3 regions of the Sphingomonas sp. BL-S-25 genome follow, and region 2 is predicted to be linked to each of the others. Evidence: riboswitches for the same ligand, from Rfam matches in the RefSeq annotation. Region 2 holds a riboswitch; each other region holds the start of a gene.
What was found. A riboswitch is a leader RNA that binds a small molecule or an ion and turns the genes downstream of it on or off. The one in region 2 is predicted to bind cobalamin.

Region 1 (5,726 bases), 2.2 Mb from region 2:
TGGTCGCGATCGGCCAGCGCCAGCACCAGCTGGTCGGCGCACAGGTTGAGCGAGACGATCCGCTTGGGCGCGCCGGCTGGCGTGGCCGGCGACGTGGCGGTGCCAGCCCACAGCGCGGCGCTTCCCAGTGCGGTCAGCGGCAGCGCGAGCATCCAGAGGCGGTGACTACCCATCGCCGCCTCCATAGCCGCGCCGTCCCTTCCATCAAGTCTTTCGGATTCGCCGCATGATCGCCGCCCGTCATCGCGCGCTGCTGATCGCCGCGCTCGGCCTACTCGCGCTGGCCGCTGCGAGCGGATCGCTGCTGCTTGGCCCGGTGCCGCTGTCGCTGCCGCGGATGATCGCTGCCTTTACCGGGCATGGTGACCGGGTGGCGACCAGCATATTGTTCGACCTGCGCCTGCCGCGTACCATCCTGGGTCTCGCGGTCGGCGCGATGCTCGGGCTCTCCGGCGCCGCGCTGCAGGGCTATCTGCGCAATCCGCTGGCCGAGCCTTCGGTGCTCGGCACCTCGACCGCGGCGGCGCTGGGTGCGGTCGGCGCGATCTATTTCGGGCTGGCGCTGGTGCATCCTCTGATCCTGCCGGTGATGGCGGTGCTTGCCGCGCTGGCCTTGCTGGCGCTGCTGTTCCTGCTCGCGGGCCGCTCGGAAAGTCCGCTGACGCTGATCCTGGCGGGCATTGCATTGATGACTTTGGCCAGCGCCGGGATCAGCCTGTCGCTCAACCTCTCGCCCAATCCGTTCGCGGCGATGGAGATCATGACCTGGCTGCTCGGCAGTCTGGAGAACCGCTCGTTCGACCATGTTCGCGTCGCGCTTCCCTGTATCGCGATCGGCGCGGCGATGCTGTTGTGGCACGGCCGCGCGCTCGATGCGCTGACGCTGGGTGAGGATGGCGCGCAGGCGCTGGGCGTCGATCTGCGCGCGACGCGGCTGCGGCTGCTGCTGGGCACCGCGATCGGCGTGGGCGGTGCGGTGGCGGTGTCGGGCGCGATCGGCTTCGTCGGACTGATCGTTCCGCACCTCGTCCGCCCGCTGACCGACCGCAGCCCCTCGGCGATCTTGCTCCCCTCCGCGATCGGTGGTGCCGCGCTGCTGACACTGGCCGACCTGGCGGTGCGGATGATCGACACCAAGGCCGAGCTGAAGCTGGGCGTCGTCACCGCATTCCTCGGCGTGCCGGTCTTCCTCGTCCATCTGATGCGGGAGCGGCGGCTATGGTGAGCATCCGGATCGAGGGGCTCGGTGTCTCGCTGGGCAAGCGCAGCGTGCTGCAGGACGTGACCGCGTCCTTCGCATCCGGCACGCTGACCGGCATCGTCGGCCCCAATGGTGCGGGCAAGTCGACGCTGGCGCGCGCGATGCTGGCGCTGGTGCCGGCGACCGGCCGCGTGCTGGTCGACGATGTCGAGGCGCGGTCGCTGCCCCGCGCCGAGCTGGCGAAGCGCATCGCCTATCTGCCCCAGGGGCAGACTTTGCACTGGCCCTTGTCGGTCGAGCGGCTGGTCGGCCTCGGCCGGCTGCCGCATCTGGGTCCGATGTCGCGCGTGGCGGAAGGGGATGCCGCCGCGATTGAGCGGGCGATGGCGCGCGCCGACGTGACCGCGCTGCGCGACCGGATCGCGACCGAACTGTCGGGCGGCGAGCGGGCCCGCGTCCTGCTGGCACGCGCGCTCGCGGTCGAGGCGCCCGGCCTGATCGCCGACGAACCGCTCGCCAGCCTCGATCCCGGGCACCAGATCGACGTGATGGACCTGCTCCAGGCCGAGGCGCGCGCAGGTGCGCTGGTCGTCGCGGTGCTGCACGACCTGACCATGGCCGCGCGCTATTGCGACCGGCTGTTGCTGATCGACCTTGGCACCGTCGTGGCGGACGGTCCGCCGGCCGAGGTGCTGACGCCGGCGAACCTGCGCGCGGTCTATGGCATCGATGCCTGGGTCGATGTTGGCGGGGCCTGGCCGAGCATCACGACGCTGGGGCGCGTGCGATGAGCGCGCAGGAAATCTCCTATGCCGAGTCGGGCTATGCGAAACTGGCGTTGTACGATCGTACAACAATAATCGCCGCCCAGGCCGATATCGTCGATCAGATCGACCGGGTGTCGCGCGCGCTGTACCTGCCGTTCGAGGCGAGCTGTCCCGAGGCGCCGCTGGCTGGGCGGATCGACCGGATCTTCGCCCAGGATCGCGGCCATGCCGACCTGCTGCGCCGCGCCGTGTGCAGCGATGCGCAGCGCGGGCCGCGGCTGTCGAGCATCGCCGGCGACCCGCGGCTGATCGAGGCGGCGCAGCGGATCTGCGGACGGGCGCTGGCCGGATCGATCGTGCGGGTGCGCGCCAGCATCGCCAGCTTTCCCGAGCATCGCCACGCCTGGCATTCGGACGTGGCGCGCGACGACGGCACCGCCTGCGGCCGGGTGTGGATCACCGCCTGGATCCCGCTGAGCGATGCCGGGCCGGGGCGCGGCGGGCTGGAGATCATTCCCGGCCGGCGCGCAGCCCCGCTGGCGCAGGAGACCGGGCGCGGGTTCGAGATATCCGAGGCGGCGATCGCCGGCATGCCCAGGATCCAGCCCGACTGCGCGGCGGGCGAGGTGATCTTTCTCGAGCGCTTCACTCCGCACCGCACCTTGCCCACGGTCGATGCGCGGTTCGCGCTGGTGGTGTGGATGATGGCGGCGTGATGCCGATTGCCAGCCGCGGCGCGCGGCCCTAAGGGCGGCGGCGCGACAGGTTCCCCGGAGACGGGGATGAAAAGGGAACGGGATCAAACCCGGCTGCCCCTGCAACTGTAAGCGGCGAGCCATCGGCCGAATGCCATTGGGACCTTGGTCCTGAGAAGGCGGCCGAACCGGCACCGACCCGCTAGCCAGGAGACCTGCCCGTCGCGGTCGTCCTTCGTGCGGACAGGGTGTGTCGCGCGGACGGGGGTGAACCCGAGAGACGACAGAGCTGACCGCGTTCGCGCGGGATGCGGCTGTGCGTCCTTCGCGGACACGGCGTCGCATTCCCGTGTGGGTGCGGCCGTGTCGTCGAAGGATAAGAAGTTGAAGTCGCTGTTCCGTTTCGCCCTTTCCGTTTCCGCCCTCGCCACCGCCTCGGGCGCGCTTGCCCAGCAGGCACCGGCGCCCGATGCCGCCGCGACCTCCGCCTCGACCGAGGAGGGCGGCGAGATCATCGTCACCGCCACCCGCGCACCCGTCGCGATAGACCAGGTCCCGGCATCGGTCACCGTGCTCGACAAGGCGGCGATCGACCGCAGCCAGGACATCGGCGTGACCGAGCTGCTGCTGCGCACCCCCGGCATCAGCATGTCGCGCAACGGCGGCTATGGCACCTCGACCTCGCTGCGCATCCGCGGCGCCGAATCGGACCAGACCGTGGTCGTGATCGACGGGGTGAAGCTGAACGATCCGGCGTCGACCGGCGGCGGCTATAATTTCGCCAACCTACTGGTCGGCGACGCGTCGCGGATCGAGATCCTGCGCGGGCCGCAATCGACGCTGTGGGGCAGCCAGGCGATCGGCGGCGTCGTCAACATCGTCACCGCCATGCCGGAAGCGCCGATCGAGGGCAGTTTCGATCTGGAGGCCGGGTCGCGCGCCACCGTCAGCGCGCGCGCCGCGATCGGCGGGCGCACCGGCCCGCTCAGCTGGCGCCTGGGCGGCCAGAGCTTCACCACCGACGGCATCTCGGCGATCGCGCCGGCGTTCGGCGGGCGCGAGACCGACGGCTATACCAACCGCAGCGTCACCGGCCGCGCCGAGCTGGAACTGGCCACCAACCTCAGCGTCGAGCTGCGCGGCTATTATTCGAGCGCCCGGGTGAACATCGATTCGACCAGCGGCGACAATCCCGATTTCTCGACCAACAAGGAATTTGTCGGCTATGCCGGGGTGAATTTCGCGCTGCTCGATGGCCGCTTCCGCAACCGCGTCGCCTATGCTCATACCGACACCGATCGCGACAGCTTCTCGCCGCTGCGCGCCCGCGCGCTGAGCTTCGAATCGAACGGCCAGAACCGCCGCTGGGAATATCAAGGCAGCTTCGCCGTCACCCAGCGCATCTCAGCGGTGTTCGGGCTGGAGAATGAGCGCTCGAAGTTCGAGAGCCGCTCGCCTGCCGGCGCGCTGACCACGCCGTTGCCGCCCTTTTCAATCGGCGATGCCGAGATCACCAGCATCTATGGCCAGCTGAACATCGAGCCGGTCGACGGGCTGACGATCAATGGCGGTGTGCGCCATGACGATCACAGCCGCTATGGCGCCAAGACCCTGTTCTCGACCGGCGCGGTCTGGCGGCTGCCGACCGACACGATCCTGCGCGCCAGCTATGGCGAGGGGTTCAAGGCGCCGACCCTGTACCAGCTGTTCAGCGAGTACGGGAATATCGGGCTCGATCCCGAACAGGCCCGCGGATGGGAAGCCGGCGTCGAGCAGCAGCTGTTCGACCGCAAGCTGAGCTTCGGCGCGACCTATTTCGAGCGGGTCACGACGAACCAGATCATCTTCAACAGCTGCAGCGCGACCTCGCCCAGCCCGCTGTGCCTGGTCCCCGGCAGCACGACGCGCCGGTCGGGCTATTATTCCAACGTCTCGCGCGGCGAGGCCCACGGCATCGAGGCGGCGGCGGCGCTGAAGCTGGGCGGCCTCACGCTGGACGGCAATTACAGCTGGACGGTGGCCGAGGACCGGTCGCCCGGCACCGCCAATTTCGGCAAATGGCTGCCGCGCCGCCCGCAGGACAGCGGCAACGCTTCGGTCAGCTATGCCTTCCCGTTCGGGCTGACCACCGGTGCGGCGGTGCGCTGGGCGGGGCACAGCTTCGACAATGCAAGCAACGCGACGCGGCTGGACGGCTATGCGCTGGTCGACCTGCGCGCCGAATTCGCGGTCAGCGAGCGCTTCCGCCTGTTCGCCCGGGCGGAGAACGTCTTCGACGAGGACTATATGACCGCCTATCGCTACGGCACGCTGGGCCGCAGCTTCTATGCCGGCGTGCGCGGCCGGTTCTGACCGCTCGTACGCATCCGACTGCCCGGGCCTGCGCATATTGCAGGTCCGGGTCGCCCTTCCGGAACCGATCAGAGGAGCCGTCATGACCCAGGCAAATTCTACCCGAGCCGCATCGACCTTGTGGATTCTGCTGCTGACGCTGGCCAGCACCGCGACGACATTGGCGTTCGCCTGCGCCACCCCGTTTCCAGCACTGGCGGCGCTTGCCGCGGTGCATATGCGCCGCAGCGACGGCGTCTGGCTGATGCTGGCGGCGTGGCTGGCGAGCCAGGCGGTCGGCTTCTGCCTGCTCGATTATCCGCGTGATGCGGGGACATTCGGTTGGGCGGCGGGCCTCGCCACCGCTGCGGTCGCGTCGGTGCTCGGCGCCTATGCCGCGCTTCGCCTGATTCCGGGCCAATCGACTCTGGTCCGGCTGGGCGTCGCCAATCTGGCGGGGTTCGCCGCGTTCAAGCTGGTGGTGCTCGGCTGGGCCGTCCCGCTGGGCGGCGTCGCCAGTACGATCGATCCGGCGATCCTGATGCGTCAGCTGGTGCGCAACGGTGCGATCCTGATCGGGCTGTACGCGCTGTACCGCGCACTGACGGCGATCGGGGTGCCGCAGCCGGCCGCCCCGCGCGCCGCGGTCGCCTGAGCGCCGCGCGGTGCTCAAGCGGGTCGCGGACGGGCCGGCGATCGTCGCCTGCAACAGCTGTCGCCAGTCGCCCGAGG
Region 2 (5,726 bases):
CGACCAATGCGACGAGAAGAACCAGCGCGGCGACTTCCGTCAGCCACGCCGCATCGGGTGACGGCCACCGGCCACGATCGAGCGCATAGGTCACCACGTCTCGCACCACGACCGCGATGGGCGCGGCGATCGCAAAGGGCAGCAGCGCGCCGAGCAGCCAGGCGCGAAGCCAAGAGCTGCCCCGACCGTGCGCCAGGGTCATGGAGCCAGCAGCCATGGCACTCATCGTGCCACCCGCGTGACCGTGATCCGCCGCTTCTCGGCCGCCTGGAGTCCCAGATCGCGCAGCGCATCGGGCAGGAAGATCAGCCCCAGCAGGAAGACCGGCGCCACCATCAGCCCCCAATAGAAGGTGTCCACCCGCGCGAAGATCGCAATCACCGCACCATAGGCGGCAATGACCGCGATCATCCGCGCGCCCAGCGGGTCGCGCCACGACGCCCAGCCGATCGCCGCGGCACCGACCAGCACCGCGCCCAGCCAAAGCGGCACGAGTTGCAGGCCGGTGCCCAGCACCACCGACTTGACGAACAGCCCGACGCCTTCCAGCCCGAGCCAGCCCGGCGACCGCGCATCCAGCGGCCCGGCCAGACCGGTCACTGCCCAGGCATGGACCGCCAGCGCCACCCCGAACAGCGCCAGTGCGATGCCCCAGCCAAGCGCCTCGCGCCGTTCGCCATCGCGCCACGCGAAGACCAGCATGATCAGCGCATAAAGCGCCGCAGTCTCGCGGATCAGCATCGCCGCCAGCGCGATTGCCGCGGGCTCGACCCAGCGCCCCGGCCGCCGCAGCCCCAGCGACCAGGCGACCAGCAGCCCCGCCCAGATCTCGTGAAAGCTGATCAGCCCCGGCTGGATGAAGGCTAGCATCGATCCGGCCAGCAATATCCCGCCCACCAGCATCGGCAGGCTGCGCCCCAGCGCGAGGCGCAGCCGCAGCATCCAGGTCGCCGCGACGCACAGCACGAGCAGCAATTGCAGCAGCGGCGCGGCCCAGAGCGGCAGTGCGGCCAGAACGCTGGCCAGCCCCGGCATCCGCATCGTCAGGAACGGCTTCAGCGGATAGCCGCCCGCGCGCATCGCATCGGCCGCAACCGCATAATAATCCCCGCCGCCGCGCACCCCCGCCGCGATCGACTCATACAGCATCAGGTCGGTCTGATGCCGCTCGCCCCCGGTCGCCGCATCCAGCGCCTCGGGCGTCGGGACGTTCAGCGCGGTGAGCGTGAGCGCCAGCACGGCGAAAACGACCAGGATCGCCACCCATGACTGGCCGCGGGTCAGCGCGGCGAAGCGGGTGGGGGCAGACAGCCAGAGAGGTGCCGATCGCGACATGCCCGCGGACCTACACGCGCCGGGGAGGGGGTGTCGAGGGGCCGCGATGCGCTACGGAAGCCGTGCCGCTCACGCCGCCTTCATCCGCTCGCGGGCTTCCATCACCTGCGGCAAATGTGCCTCGGCCCAGTCGATCAGGCCGAGCAAGGGGACGGTGAAGCTGCGTCCGAGCGGGGTGAGCGAATAGGTGACGCTGGGCGGCACGGTCGGCTGGACGTCCCGGTGGACCAAGCCGTCGGTTTCCAGGACGCGCAGCGTCTGGGTCAGCATGCGCTTCGAGATGTCGGGCACCAGCCGGGCCAGTGCGCTGAACCGGCGCGGCTCCCCGGCCAGCGCGCAGAGCAGCAGCATCGACCAGCGATCGCCGATCCGGTCGAGCAGCCCGCGCACGGTGCAGCGCGCGCTGTCGAACTCGAACTGCTGCCATTCGTCGAATCGTGCGGCCAGCGTCTCGGTCGCGTCCATGGTCTCTCCGCAGTAACCAGGTGACGGCGACGTGCCGTCTTTCGGATCCCGATTTAGTCTCTATCTGAGACCATGTCGATTAACGAGACCGGAGCTTTCCCATGACTGCCGAACAGACCCGCTATTTCGTGACCGCCGCCACCGGCCAGCTCGGCCAGTTCGTCGTCGCCGACCTCGTCCGGCGCGTCGGGCCGGCCGCAGTGGTCGCGGTGGTGCGCAGTCCCGACAAGGCCGCCGGCCTGTTTCCCGAGGGCGTCGAGATACGGGCGGGCGACTATGAGAAGCCCGAAACGCTCGATACGGCGCTGGCCGGTGCGGATCGGCTGCTGCTGATTTCGTCCAACGCCGTCGGCGCGCGGGTGCCGCAGCATGCCAATGTCATCGACGCGGCGAAGCGCGCCGGGGTGAAGCGGATCGCCTATACCAGCCTGCTCCATGCAGACCGGTCGACGCTCGGCCTGGCCGACGAGCATCGCGAGACCGAGGAACTACTGCGCGCCAGTGGCATCCCCACCACCCTGTTGCGCAACGGCTGGTATACCGAAAATTATGCCGCCTCGATCCCGCCCGCCCTTGAGCATGGCGGCTTTCTGGGCGCCGCGGGCGAGGGCCGGATTTCGGCCGCCGCGCGAGAGGATTATGCCGTGGCGGCCGCGGCCGCGCTGATCGGCGATGCCGAGGAAGCGGATGTCGTCCATGAACTGGCGGGCGATCATGGCTTCACGCTCGCCGAGTTCGCGGCCGAGCTGTCGCGCCAGGCGGGGCGCGAGGTCCCCTATGTGAACCTGTCCGAAGGTGATTATCGCGGTGCGCTGGTCCAGGCCGGGCTGCCCGAGCCGGTGGCCGACATGATCGCCAATTCGGATGCGGCGGCGGCGAACGGCGGATTGTTCGACGAGAGCGGGACGCTGTCGCGCCTGATCGGTCGTCCGACGACGCCATTCGCGGAGACGATCGCGAAGAGCGTGGCGGGCTGAACGACGCGTTTCGGGCTCATATAAAGAATTCTTTATATGAGCCTTGACGTGCGCGCGGCACTTGGCGATGCTTGGGGCGTCGAGGTTCTCCGGCCGGTATCGCCGCGCCGGAGCTAAGACGGGAAGCCGGTAAAAATCCGGCGCTGCCCCCGCAACTGTAAGCGGCGAGCGGCGGTCATCACGTGTCACTGGCGGGTTCGCCCGCCGGGAAGGCCAGACCGTCCGCGCTGACCCGCAAGCCAGGAGACCTGCCTTCGACGCGATAACGTCCACCGGCGGGGTGCCCGGTCTGGCCGCTTGCGCGCCGTGGCCGGGCTCTGTCCGTCCCTGCCTGCCTGTGTCCGGTACCGGGTCTCCGCCCCATGCTTCGGGGTTGAAGATCATGACCGTTTCCATTGCCACTCTGGGCTTTCCGCGCATCGGCCCGCGCCGCGAACTGAAGACCGCGCTCGAGACTTTCTGGTCGGGCAGGAGCAGCGAAGCCGATCTGCTCGATGCCGCCGCCGGCCTGCGCACCGCCGCCTGGGCGCGGCAACAGGCGCTGGGCGTCGACTGGCTGCCCTCGGGCGACTTCTCGCTCTACGACCATGTGCTCGACACCAGCGTGATGCTGGGCGCGATCCCCGAACGCTATCGCACGGGCGATGGCGAGGCGGATCTTGCCACCTATTTCGCGATGGCGCGGGGCACGACCGGTGCGACCGCGGCCGGCTGCGGCCATCACCACGCGACGGACGGTGCCGACCAGACCAGCCTGACCGCGTGCGAGATGACCAAATGGTTCGACACCAACTATCATTACATGGTTCCCGAACTGGTGCCGGGACAGAAGCTGGCGCTCAACCGGCTGAAGCTGGTCGAGGACTATCGCGAGGCGCGGGCGCAGGGGTTCGAGACCCGGCCGGTGCTGCTGGGCCCCGTCACCTGGCTCAGCCTGGCCAAGGGGCGCGGGGTCGATCCGTTCGACTATCTCGACGAGGTGGTCAGCCTCTATGCGGTGATCCTCGGCCATCTCGGCCAGGCGGGGGCGCAGTGGGTCCAGATCGACGAACCGATCCTGGTCACCGACCTGTCCGATGTCCAGCGACGCGCGCTGACGCGGGCCTATGCCCGGCTCGCCCGGCCGGGCGTCAAGCTGATGCTGACGACCTATTTCGGCGGGCTCGACGATAATCTCGGCTTTGCCGCGGCGCTTCCCGTCGCGGGGCTCCATGTCGACCTGGTCCGCGCGCCGGGACAGATCGATGCGCTGCTGAAGGCGGCACCGAAGGACCTGTTGCTGTCGCTGGGCGTGATCGACGGGCGCAATGTCTGGCGCGCCGATCTCGACGCGCTGCTGGCGCGGATCGAGCCGATCGCCGCGGTTCGCGATCTGGTGCTGGCCCCGTCCTGCTCGCTGCTGCACGTGCCCGTCGATCTCGCGCTGGAGCGCAGGCTCGACCCGGAACTGGTCCAGTGGCTGGCCTTTGCGGTGCAGAAAGTCGAGGAACTGGCGATCCTGAAGCGCGCGCTCAACGAAGGCGCGGCGAGCGTTGCAGGGGCGCTGGCCGAGTCGCGCCGGGCGGCGACCGCGCGGCGCACCTCGCCGCTGATCCATGATGTGACGGTCACCGCGCGCATGTCCGCGGTGACGTCGGGATTCCGTGAGCGCCACGGTGATGTCGCCACTCGCGCTGCGGCACAGGCGGCGGTCCTCGACCTGCCCGACTTTCCCACCACCACCATCGGATCCTTCCCCCAGACCGAGGCGGTCCGCGGCGCCCGCGCGCGCTTCAACCGCGGCGAACTGGATTCGGCGGGCTATGACGCGTTCCTGCGCGACGAGACGGCGCGCGCGATCCGCTGGCAGGAGGAGGTCGGACTCGACATGCTCGTCCATGGCGAGTTCGAGCGGAACGACATGGTGCAATATTTCGGCGAGCGGCTGTCGGGTTTCGCCTTCACCGTCAGCGGCTGGGTGCAGAGCTATGGCTCGCGCTGCGTCCGTCCGCCGATCCTCTATGGCGACGTCTCGCGGCCGCAGCCGATGACGGTCGACTGGTGGCGCTATGCCCAGTCGCTGACCGACCGGCCGGTCAAGGGCATGCTGACGGGGCCGGTTACCATCCTCAACTGGAGCTTCGTGCGCGACGACCAGCCGCGCGAGGCGTCGTGCCGCCAGATCGCGCTGGCCATTCGCGACGAGGTACTCGACCTGGAGGCGGCAGGCGCGCGGGCGATCCAGATCGACGAGGCTGCCCTGCGCGAGGGGCTGCCGCTGCGCCGGCGTGATTGGCAGGCCTATCTCGATTGGGCGGTAGACTGTTTCCGCATCTCGGCCGCGGGCGTCGACGACGCGACCCAGATCCACACCCATATGTGCTATTCGGAATTCAACGACATCCTCCCCGCGATCGGGGCGATGGACGCCGATGTGATCTCGATCGAGACGGCGCGCTCGCAGATGGAGCTGCTCGAAGGCTTTGCCCGCTATCGCTACCCGGCCGCGATCGGGCCGGGCGTGTACGACATCCATGCACCGCGCGTGCCGGGCGAGGGGGAGATGGTCGAGCTGATGCGCCTGGCCCAGCGGCATCTCGACCGGTCTCAGCTTTGGGTGAACCCCGATTGCGGGCTGAAGACGCGCAAATGGGACGAGGTTCGTCCGGCGATCGAGGCGATGGTGGCGGCGGCACGGACGCTGCGCGCCGAAGCGATGGTCGCGGCCTGAGCGTGGCGGTCGCACAGGCCGCCGGGGGCGTCGTCCGGATGATCGACATGATCTTTCCGGGCGACGCCAACCATCACGGCACGCTGTTCGGCGGCATGGCGCTCGCGCACATGGACAAGGTCGCGTTTCTCGCGGCCTCGCGCCATGGCCGCGCGTCGTTCGTCACCGCCTCGTCCGAAAGGATCGATTTCGCGGCACCCGGCCGGGTCGGCGAGATGATCGAGGCGGTCGGGCGGGTG
Region 3 (5,726 bases), 2.2 Mb from region 2:
GCGAAGCTGGGCCGCGGCCGGGTCGCCGCCTATTACCAGCGGCGCGGATACATGACCGGCACCGGCACGCTGATCGACGAGCTGATGACGCGCGCGGGACTGATCAACCTGGCCGGCAAGCTGGGCAAGCCGGCGCTGTCGCAGCTGAGCCTGGAGGAGATGGTCGCGGCGAAGCCCGACTTCCTGATCGTCGAGAGCGCGACCGACCGGGTGAGCGACCAGGGGACCGAGATGCTGCACCATCCCGCGCTGGCCGGCATCCCGCGGATCAGCATTCCCCAGGCGTGGACGGTGTGCGGCAGCCCGGCCTATGTCCAGGCGGCACGCGGCATCGCGGAACAGCTGGCGCGCCACGACTAGAATTCGATCCCACGCTGCGCCCTGACATTCTGTTCGCGGAACGGGTGCTTCACCTGCGCCATCTCGGTCACCAGGTCGGCGGCGTCGATCAGCAGCTGCGGCGCGTTGCGGCCGGTGACGATGACATGGGTCATCTCCGGCTTGGCGGCCAGCGCCTCCAGCACCTCGTCGACCGGCAGATAGTCGTAGCGCAGGACGATGTTCAGCTCGTCGGCGACGACCATCGCATAGCTGGGGTCGGCGATCATCCGCTTGACCTCGTCCCACGCCTCACGCGCGACGGCGATGTCGCGGGTGCGGTCCTGCGTGTCCCAGGTGAAGCCTTCGCCCATCGGCTTGAACTCGACCAGCTCGGGAAAGCGATCGAACACCGCCTTCTCGCCGGTGGCCATCGCGCCCTTCACGAACTGGACGACGCCGACCTTCATCCCGTGGCCGATCGCACGGACGACCATGCCGAGCGCGGCCGAGGTCTTGCCCTTGCCCGGGCCTGTATGGACGATGACCAGGCCCTTCTCGACGGTCTTGGTGGCAAGCTTCTTCGCCTGCGCGGCCTGGATCTTCTTCATCTTCGCCGTGTGTTCGGCATCGGTGCGCGACGTCATCGCGGCACTCCTTCGATCGGGAAATGACAGGAAGGGGCGCCCGGACGGTCCTGCCGCCCGGGCGCGAACCTCACAGGCCGATGCGCAGCCCGCCATAGCCGGCGATGCCGGGCGTCGCGTAACCGAACACTTCCTCATAATCGACGTCGAACAGATTCTCGACGCGGCCGAAGATGCTGACCTTGTCGGTGATCCTGAACTGGGCGTTGAGGTTCACCAGCGTGACCGGCTTCAGCGACACATCGACCGGGATGAAGCTGGGATCGGTGTACGCAACGTCGCGGATGCGTCCGTTGTACCGCACCGTCAGCGTCCCCGAGAGCCGCTGGTCAGCACTGGAGACGGTCGCGTTGACGCTTGCGATATCGCCCGGACGGCGCACTTCCTCGACGCCATTCTCGCGCGCCTTCAGGTGGGTGTAGGCCGCGTCGAGGCGGAACTGCGCGCTCGGGCGGATGCTGGCATAGAGCTCGACACCATGCTGCTTCGACTCGGTCGTGCGGTTGGCCGGCGTCGCGACGAAGTTGGGCGCGGGATAGCTGGTGTAGATCTCGTCGGTCAGCGTGGAGTCGAAATAGGTCGCGCCGACCGTTGCCTTGCCCTTCAGGAAGCGCTGCTCAATCCCGGCCTCCCAGCCTTCCGACTGTTCGGGGCGCAGGTTCGGATTGCCGATATAGGTGCCGTCCGAATAGCCATAGAGTTCGTAATAGCCGGGGTTCTTCACGCCGGTGCCATAGGCGGCATGGATCCGCGTATCGGTCGGCAGACGATAGCCGCCCTGGACGCGCCAGGTCGTCGTATCGGCAAAGCGGTTATTCTCGTCACGGCGGACCGAGGCGCCACCGGTGAAGGCGCCCGCGGTCAGCTCATATTGCGCGACCAGCCCGACATTGTCGGTGCTGCGACGGCCGCGAAACGCGTCGAAGGGCGATCCGGTGCCGGGCGTGGTATTCTCGAACTCCTCGCGCTCGACATCGACCGCGCCGGTGATGCGGTGCGTCAGCGACGCGGTGTCGAAGCGGAAGCTGGAGGTGAACGATCCCTTGTAGCGCCGCCCCTTGTCGCCATAGTCGACGCCCGAAAGGGTGTAGCCGGTACGAGTCGTGTCGGCGAACTGGCCCGACAGCGTATTGATCCAGCGACCGTCCATCGCCGTCAGTTCGGCGGACAGCAGGCCGTAATAGCCGTCATTGACGAAGCGCACGCCCGGGCTGTCGACGATCAGGCCGAAATCGGGGCTGGCGGGGTTGCTCTCGCTATTGTTGTTGTCGGCGGCCGTGTGGCTGTAGCGCAGCACGCCGGTCAGGCGGAACGTGTCGCTCGGCTTCCAGTTCAGCTTGGCCGAGGCGCCGACGCTGTCGGAGCCGATATTGCGGGTGCCGCCGCGCGCGGTGGGCGTGCCATCGGTGTGATACCAGCTGCCCGAGACGGCATAGTCGAACGTCCCGCTGGCGCCAGCAGCGCGCGCCGCGCTGCTGATCGTGCCGAACGAGCCTGCCTCGCCGCGGGCGCTCAGGCCCGGTGCTTCGGCACCCGACAGGGTGATGTAGTTGATCACGCCGCCGATCGCATCGGAGCCGTAGAGCGAGGATTGCTGGCCGCGCAGCACCTCGATCCGGGCGCTGGGGTCGGCGATCAGCGTGCCGAAATCATACTCGCCATAATAGGGATCGGCCGCCTCGATCCCGTCGATCAGGACCAGGACATGGTTGCTCTCCGACCCGCGGATGCGGATCTGGGTCTGCGCGCCGACTGCGCCGACGCGGCTGACCGACACGCCGGGTACGTCGCGCAGCACGTCGGAGACGATCCGCGTCTGGCGCTGCTCCAGCGCCTCGGCGCCGATCACCGTGACGGAAGCGGCGAGCTGGTCGATCGGAATGCCTTCGCCCGAGCGCGAGGCGGTGACGACGATCTGGTCGTCGGCGGGCGCTGCCGCCGGCTCGGGATCAGGCTGGGCGAAGGCAGGCGTGGCCGCGGCGATGGCGATCAGCGAAACGAAACCGGTCTTGAACATGGATACCCCCGGACAGCCGCGCAACGACTGCCGGGTCCTGCCCGGGGCGACGATGCCCCCGGCCGGCGCATGCACGAGAGACGGGCGTCCGACGCCTGCCGCGCAGCACCGAAGCGGCCCCGGCCGCTTGGTCGTCGCTCAGACGGAGTACCGTGCCATGGCCATTCCCTGGACCAAGGCAAGAGCGACCGGTGCGCCGGCAGGTCTCCTGGCTCGCGGGTCAGGGCGGGATGCACGGCCTTCCCGGATCCTGCGATCCAGTGGCTGCTCCCTCCCGGGGGAGCCAGTGCGTCACGCTCGCCGCTTACAGTTGCAGGGACAGCCGCGGATTTGGACGGAGAACCGCCCGCACCGCATTCCCGTTTAAGCCCCCGAAGGGGCACCGGCGCGATCTTCGCGAAGCGGCGAACCGCTCCACGGCGGCGCCCTTAGGCCAATTCTCGGGCGAAGCCAATCGGGGGTTCATATCGTTCGAGCGCAGCAGCGATCGCCATGCGGAGGGAACGGCACCGTCAAGGCGCGGTGGCCGGTCTCCTTAGATAGGCATCAAACCAGTCAATCGTCTCGGCGACGATGTCGCGGATATTGGCAGGCGATTGGGCAAGGCTGTGACTCTCGCCAGCGTAGCGCATGAATCTAGCGATCTTACCTTGGGAATAGAGCGCGTAGAAGAAGCGTTCCGACTGGGAGGGCGCGCCCCGATTGTCCAGGTCGCCATGGACGATCATTAACGGCGTCGTGACGCGGTCGACATATGATAGCGGAGAGACGGCAGCATAGCCCGACGGGTCCTGCCAGGGCGGCATCGTTCGGCCAGTATCACGGATCTCGGCCCAATTGTCGCTCTTCTCGTGCGCGATCCCGGGGTAGCCGGTCGCTCCGGGATCGAGTTCGCCATACAGGCTCGCAATGTCGCTGATTCCTGCCATCGCGACACCCGCCTTGAACCGCCTGGTCTGGGTGAGCAGCGCGAACACGCTGTAGCCGCCGAAACTCTGTCCGAACACGCCCAGCCGATCGGGATCGGCAATCCCTGCTGCAATCAGGGCGTCGATCGCCGGAAATACGCCGTCACCGATCCGGGTATAGGAACCGGCATTGTCGCGACGGTCGCCCAGCGGCATCGACGGAACCAGAACGACATAGCCGCGTGCGGCGTATAGATAGAGATTGTAGATACCCGGCATGAACGGATCGGTGAAGTAATCGCGCTCGATATCGCGCACCATCAGGCCACCATAGACCCAGACGAGCGTCGGATAGCGATAGCCCGCACGATATCCCGGCGGCAGGATCACGCTTGCCTTGAGCGCTTGGTCCGCCTTGCCGACATAGTCGATCAGTCGCGCCTCCCCCCAGTCGATCGCGGTAAGATGCGTATCGAGTGTCAGCAGGTCGCGCGTAGCCTTCGTCGACGTTCGCGAGAGGCGCAGGGTCAGACCGGTACGGCTGCCCTCGCTCCACAACACGGTGTCGAGATCGGGCCGATCATCAAGCAACATGCCGTCCGGGGGCAGATCGAAGCCGTGCTCGGTCGCCTGGGGTTGCGGCCCGTGGGGGTCAGGGGTGACGAGGCCATCGATGGTTGCCAGAAATGACATGGCCTTGGTTTCGCGCTGGCTGGCGCGGGCGGAGTAAACAAGATTGCCGTCGGCATTCCAGCCGGTCAGTCCAAGCGGATAGGATGCCCCTGGTGGCGGCACGACCCAGCGGACCGCCGCGCCCGGGACGAGATCGACGAAGCCCAACCGTCGCTCGACCGTCCAGTCCTCGTCAGCGTTGTTTGGCAGCGTATGTCCCGCTTCCGGATGAAGCGCGCCCACAGGGGCCAGAACTGCCAGTCGCTTTCCGTCCGGAGACACCCACAGACTCAATGTGCTGCGAAACGGGTAGGCGGGCACGGCTGCGATCGTCTGGGCATGGCGCGCGTGTACGTCGACGATCTGCAGAATGCCGCGATTGGCGTTATCGGGCGGCAGGCGTGCCGCACCGCTGCCGACGGCCAGTGCGGTCGGCTCGACACCGTCCCGCATTCGGGCGGCGGTGCGCGCGGCAACGGTGAACGGGCGGCCATATTGATCCAGCAGCGCGGACCGCTGACCCTCCGGCAGGGTGACGGCCAGCAGGCGATCGGCATCGAGCCAGAGAAAGGGTGCGCCATCCCGTTCGTCAGGATTGCAGACGTGCGGTCCATCGCGCCGGACCGCGCCGCCATGGAGCGCCAGCTTGTTGAGCGCTCCACCATAGCGACCGGAGGTCATCACTGCGGCGTCGCCGATTCGCCTCACCGCACCGGTGTCGCGGTCCCAGACGTAAAGACGGATATTGTCGCCGCCGCGCGGCTCGCCGGCTGCAGCCTCGGTGGACAACAGCGCCAGGCGCCGTCCGTCGGGCGACCAGGCGGCGCACCAATAGCCGGCGGCCTTTGCCGCGCCATCGGTCAGCGCACGGCGCTTGCCGGTTCTGACATCGATCAGCCAGATGTCGCTTCGGGTCGGATCAATCTCGTAGGCGGTGCGCCCATAGACCTCGCCCGCACGCGCCGGGCGCTGAATCACTGCCGCAATCCAGTTTCCATCGGGAGAAAGCGTCGCCTGATCGATCCGCTGCACGTCAAGGACGTCATCGATCGTCAGCGTGCGACGCTGCTGGGCAGAAGCCGCTACAGTGAAGAGACAGAGCAAGCCTGCGAGCAGCGTCCACCAATAGCCAGATCTCATCCGCCGCTCCCCAATGGACAGGAT

Region 1: another riboswitch for cobalamin. It lies ahead of ACZ1H8_RS04730 (TonB-dependent receptor plug domain-containing protein); the one in region 2 lies ahead of metE (5-methyltetrahydropteroyltriglutamate--homocysteine S-methyltransferase).
Region 3: another riboswitch for cobalamin. It lies ahead of ACZ1H8_RS04760 (TonB-dependent receptor plug domain-containing protein); the one in region 2 lies ahead of metE (5-methyltetrahydropteroyltriglutamate--homocysteine S-methyltransferase).

What each region holds. Positions count from the first base shown of each region.
Region 1 covers NZ_CM145486.1:942,667-948,392, reverse strand. Annotated here, with positions in the region: gene ACZ1H8_RS04750 (ABC transporter substrate-binding protein) at 1-173, opposite strand, end outside; gene ACZ1H8_RS04745 (FecCD family ABC transporter permease) at 227-1,225, shown strand; gene ACZ1H8_RS04740 (ABC transporter ATP-binding protein) at 1,219-1,992, shown strand; gene ACZ1H8_RS04735 (phytanoyl-CoA dioxygenase family protein) at 1,989-2,684, shown strand; cobalamin riboswitch at 2,715-2,900, shown strand; gene ACZ1H8_RS04730 (TonB-dependent receptor plug domain-containing protein) at 3,057-5,015, shown strand; gene ACZ1H8_RS04725 (hypothetical protein) at 5,098-5,649, shown strand; gene ACZ1H8_RS04720 (DUF1636 domain-containing protein) at 5,660-5,726, shown strand, end outside.
Region 2 covers NZ_CM145486.1:3,242,586-3,248,311, forward strand. Annotated here, with positions in the region: gene ACZ1H8_RS15680 (hypothetical protein) at 1-217, opposite strand, end outside; gene ACZ1H8_RS15685 (hypothetical protein) at 223-1,335, opposite strand; gene ACZ1H8_RS15690 (winged helix-turn-helix transcriptional regulator) at 1,405-1,800, opposite strand; gene ACZ1H8_RS15695 (SDR family oxidoreductase) at 1,902-2,777, shown strand; cobalamin riboswitch at 2,844-3,047, shown strand; gene metE (5-methyltetrahydropteroyltriglutamate--homocysteine S-methyltransferase) at 3,160-5,487, shown strand; gene ACZ1H8_RS15705 (acyl-CoA thioesterase) at 5,490-5,726, shown strand, end outside.
Region 3 covers NZ_CM145486.1:948,709-954,434, forward strand. Annotated here, with positions in the region: gene ACZ1H8_RS04750 (ABC transporter substrate-binding protein) at 1-360, shown strand, start outside; gene cobO (cob(I)yrinic acid a,c-diamide adenosyltransferase) at 357-965, opposite strand; gene ACZ1H8_RS04760 (TonB-dependent receptor plug domain-containing protein) at 1,036-2,982, opposite strand; cobalamin riboswitch at 3,164-3,384, opposite strand; gene ACZ1H8_RS04765 (S9 family peptidase) at 3,495-5,702, opposite strand.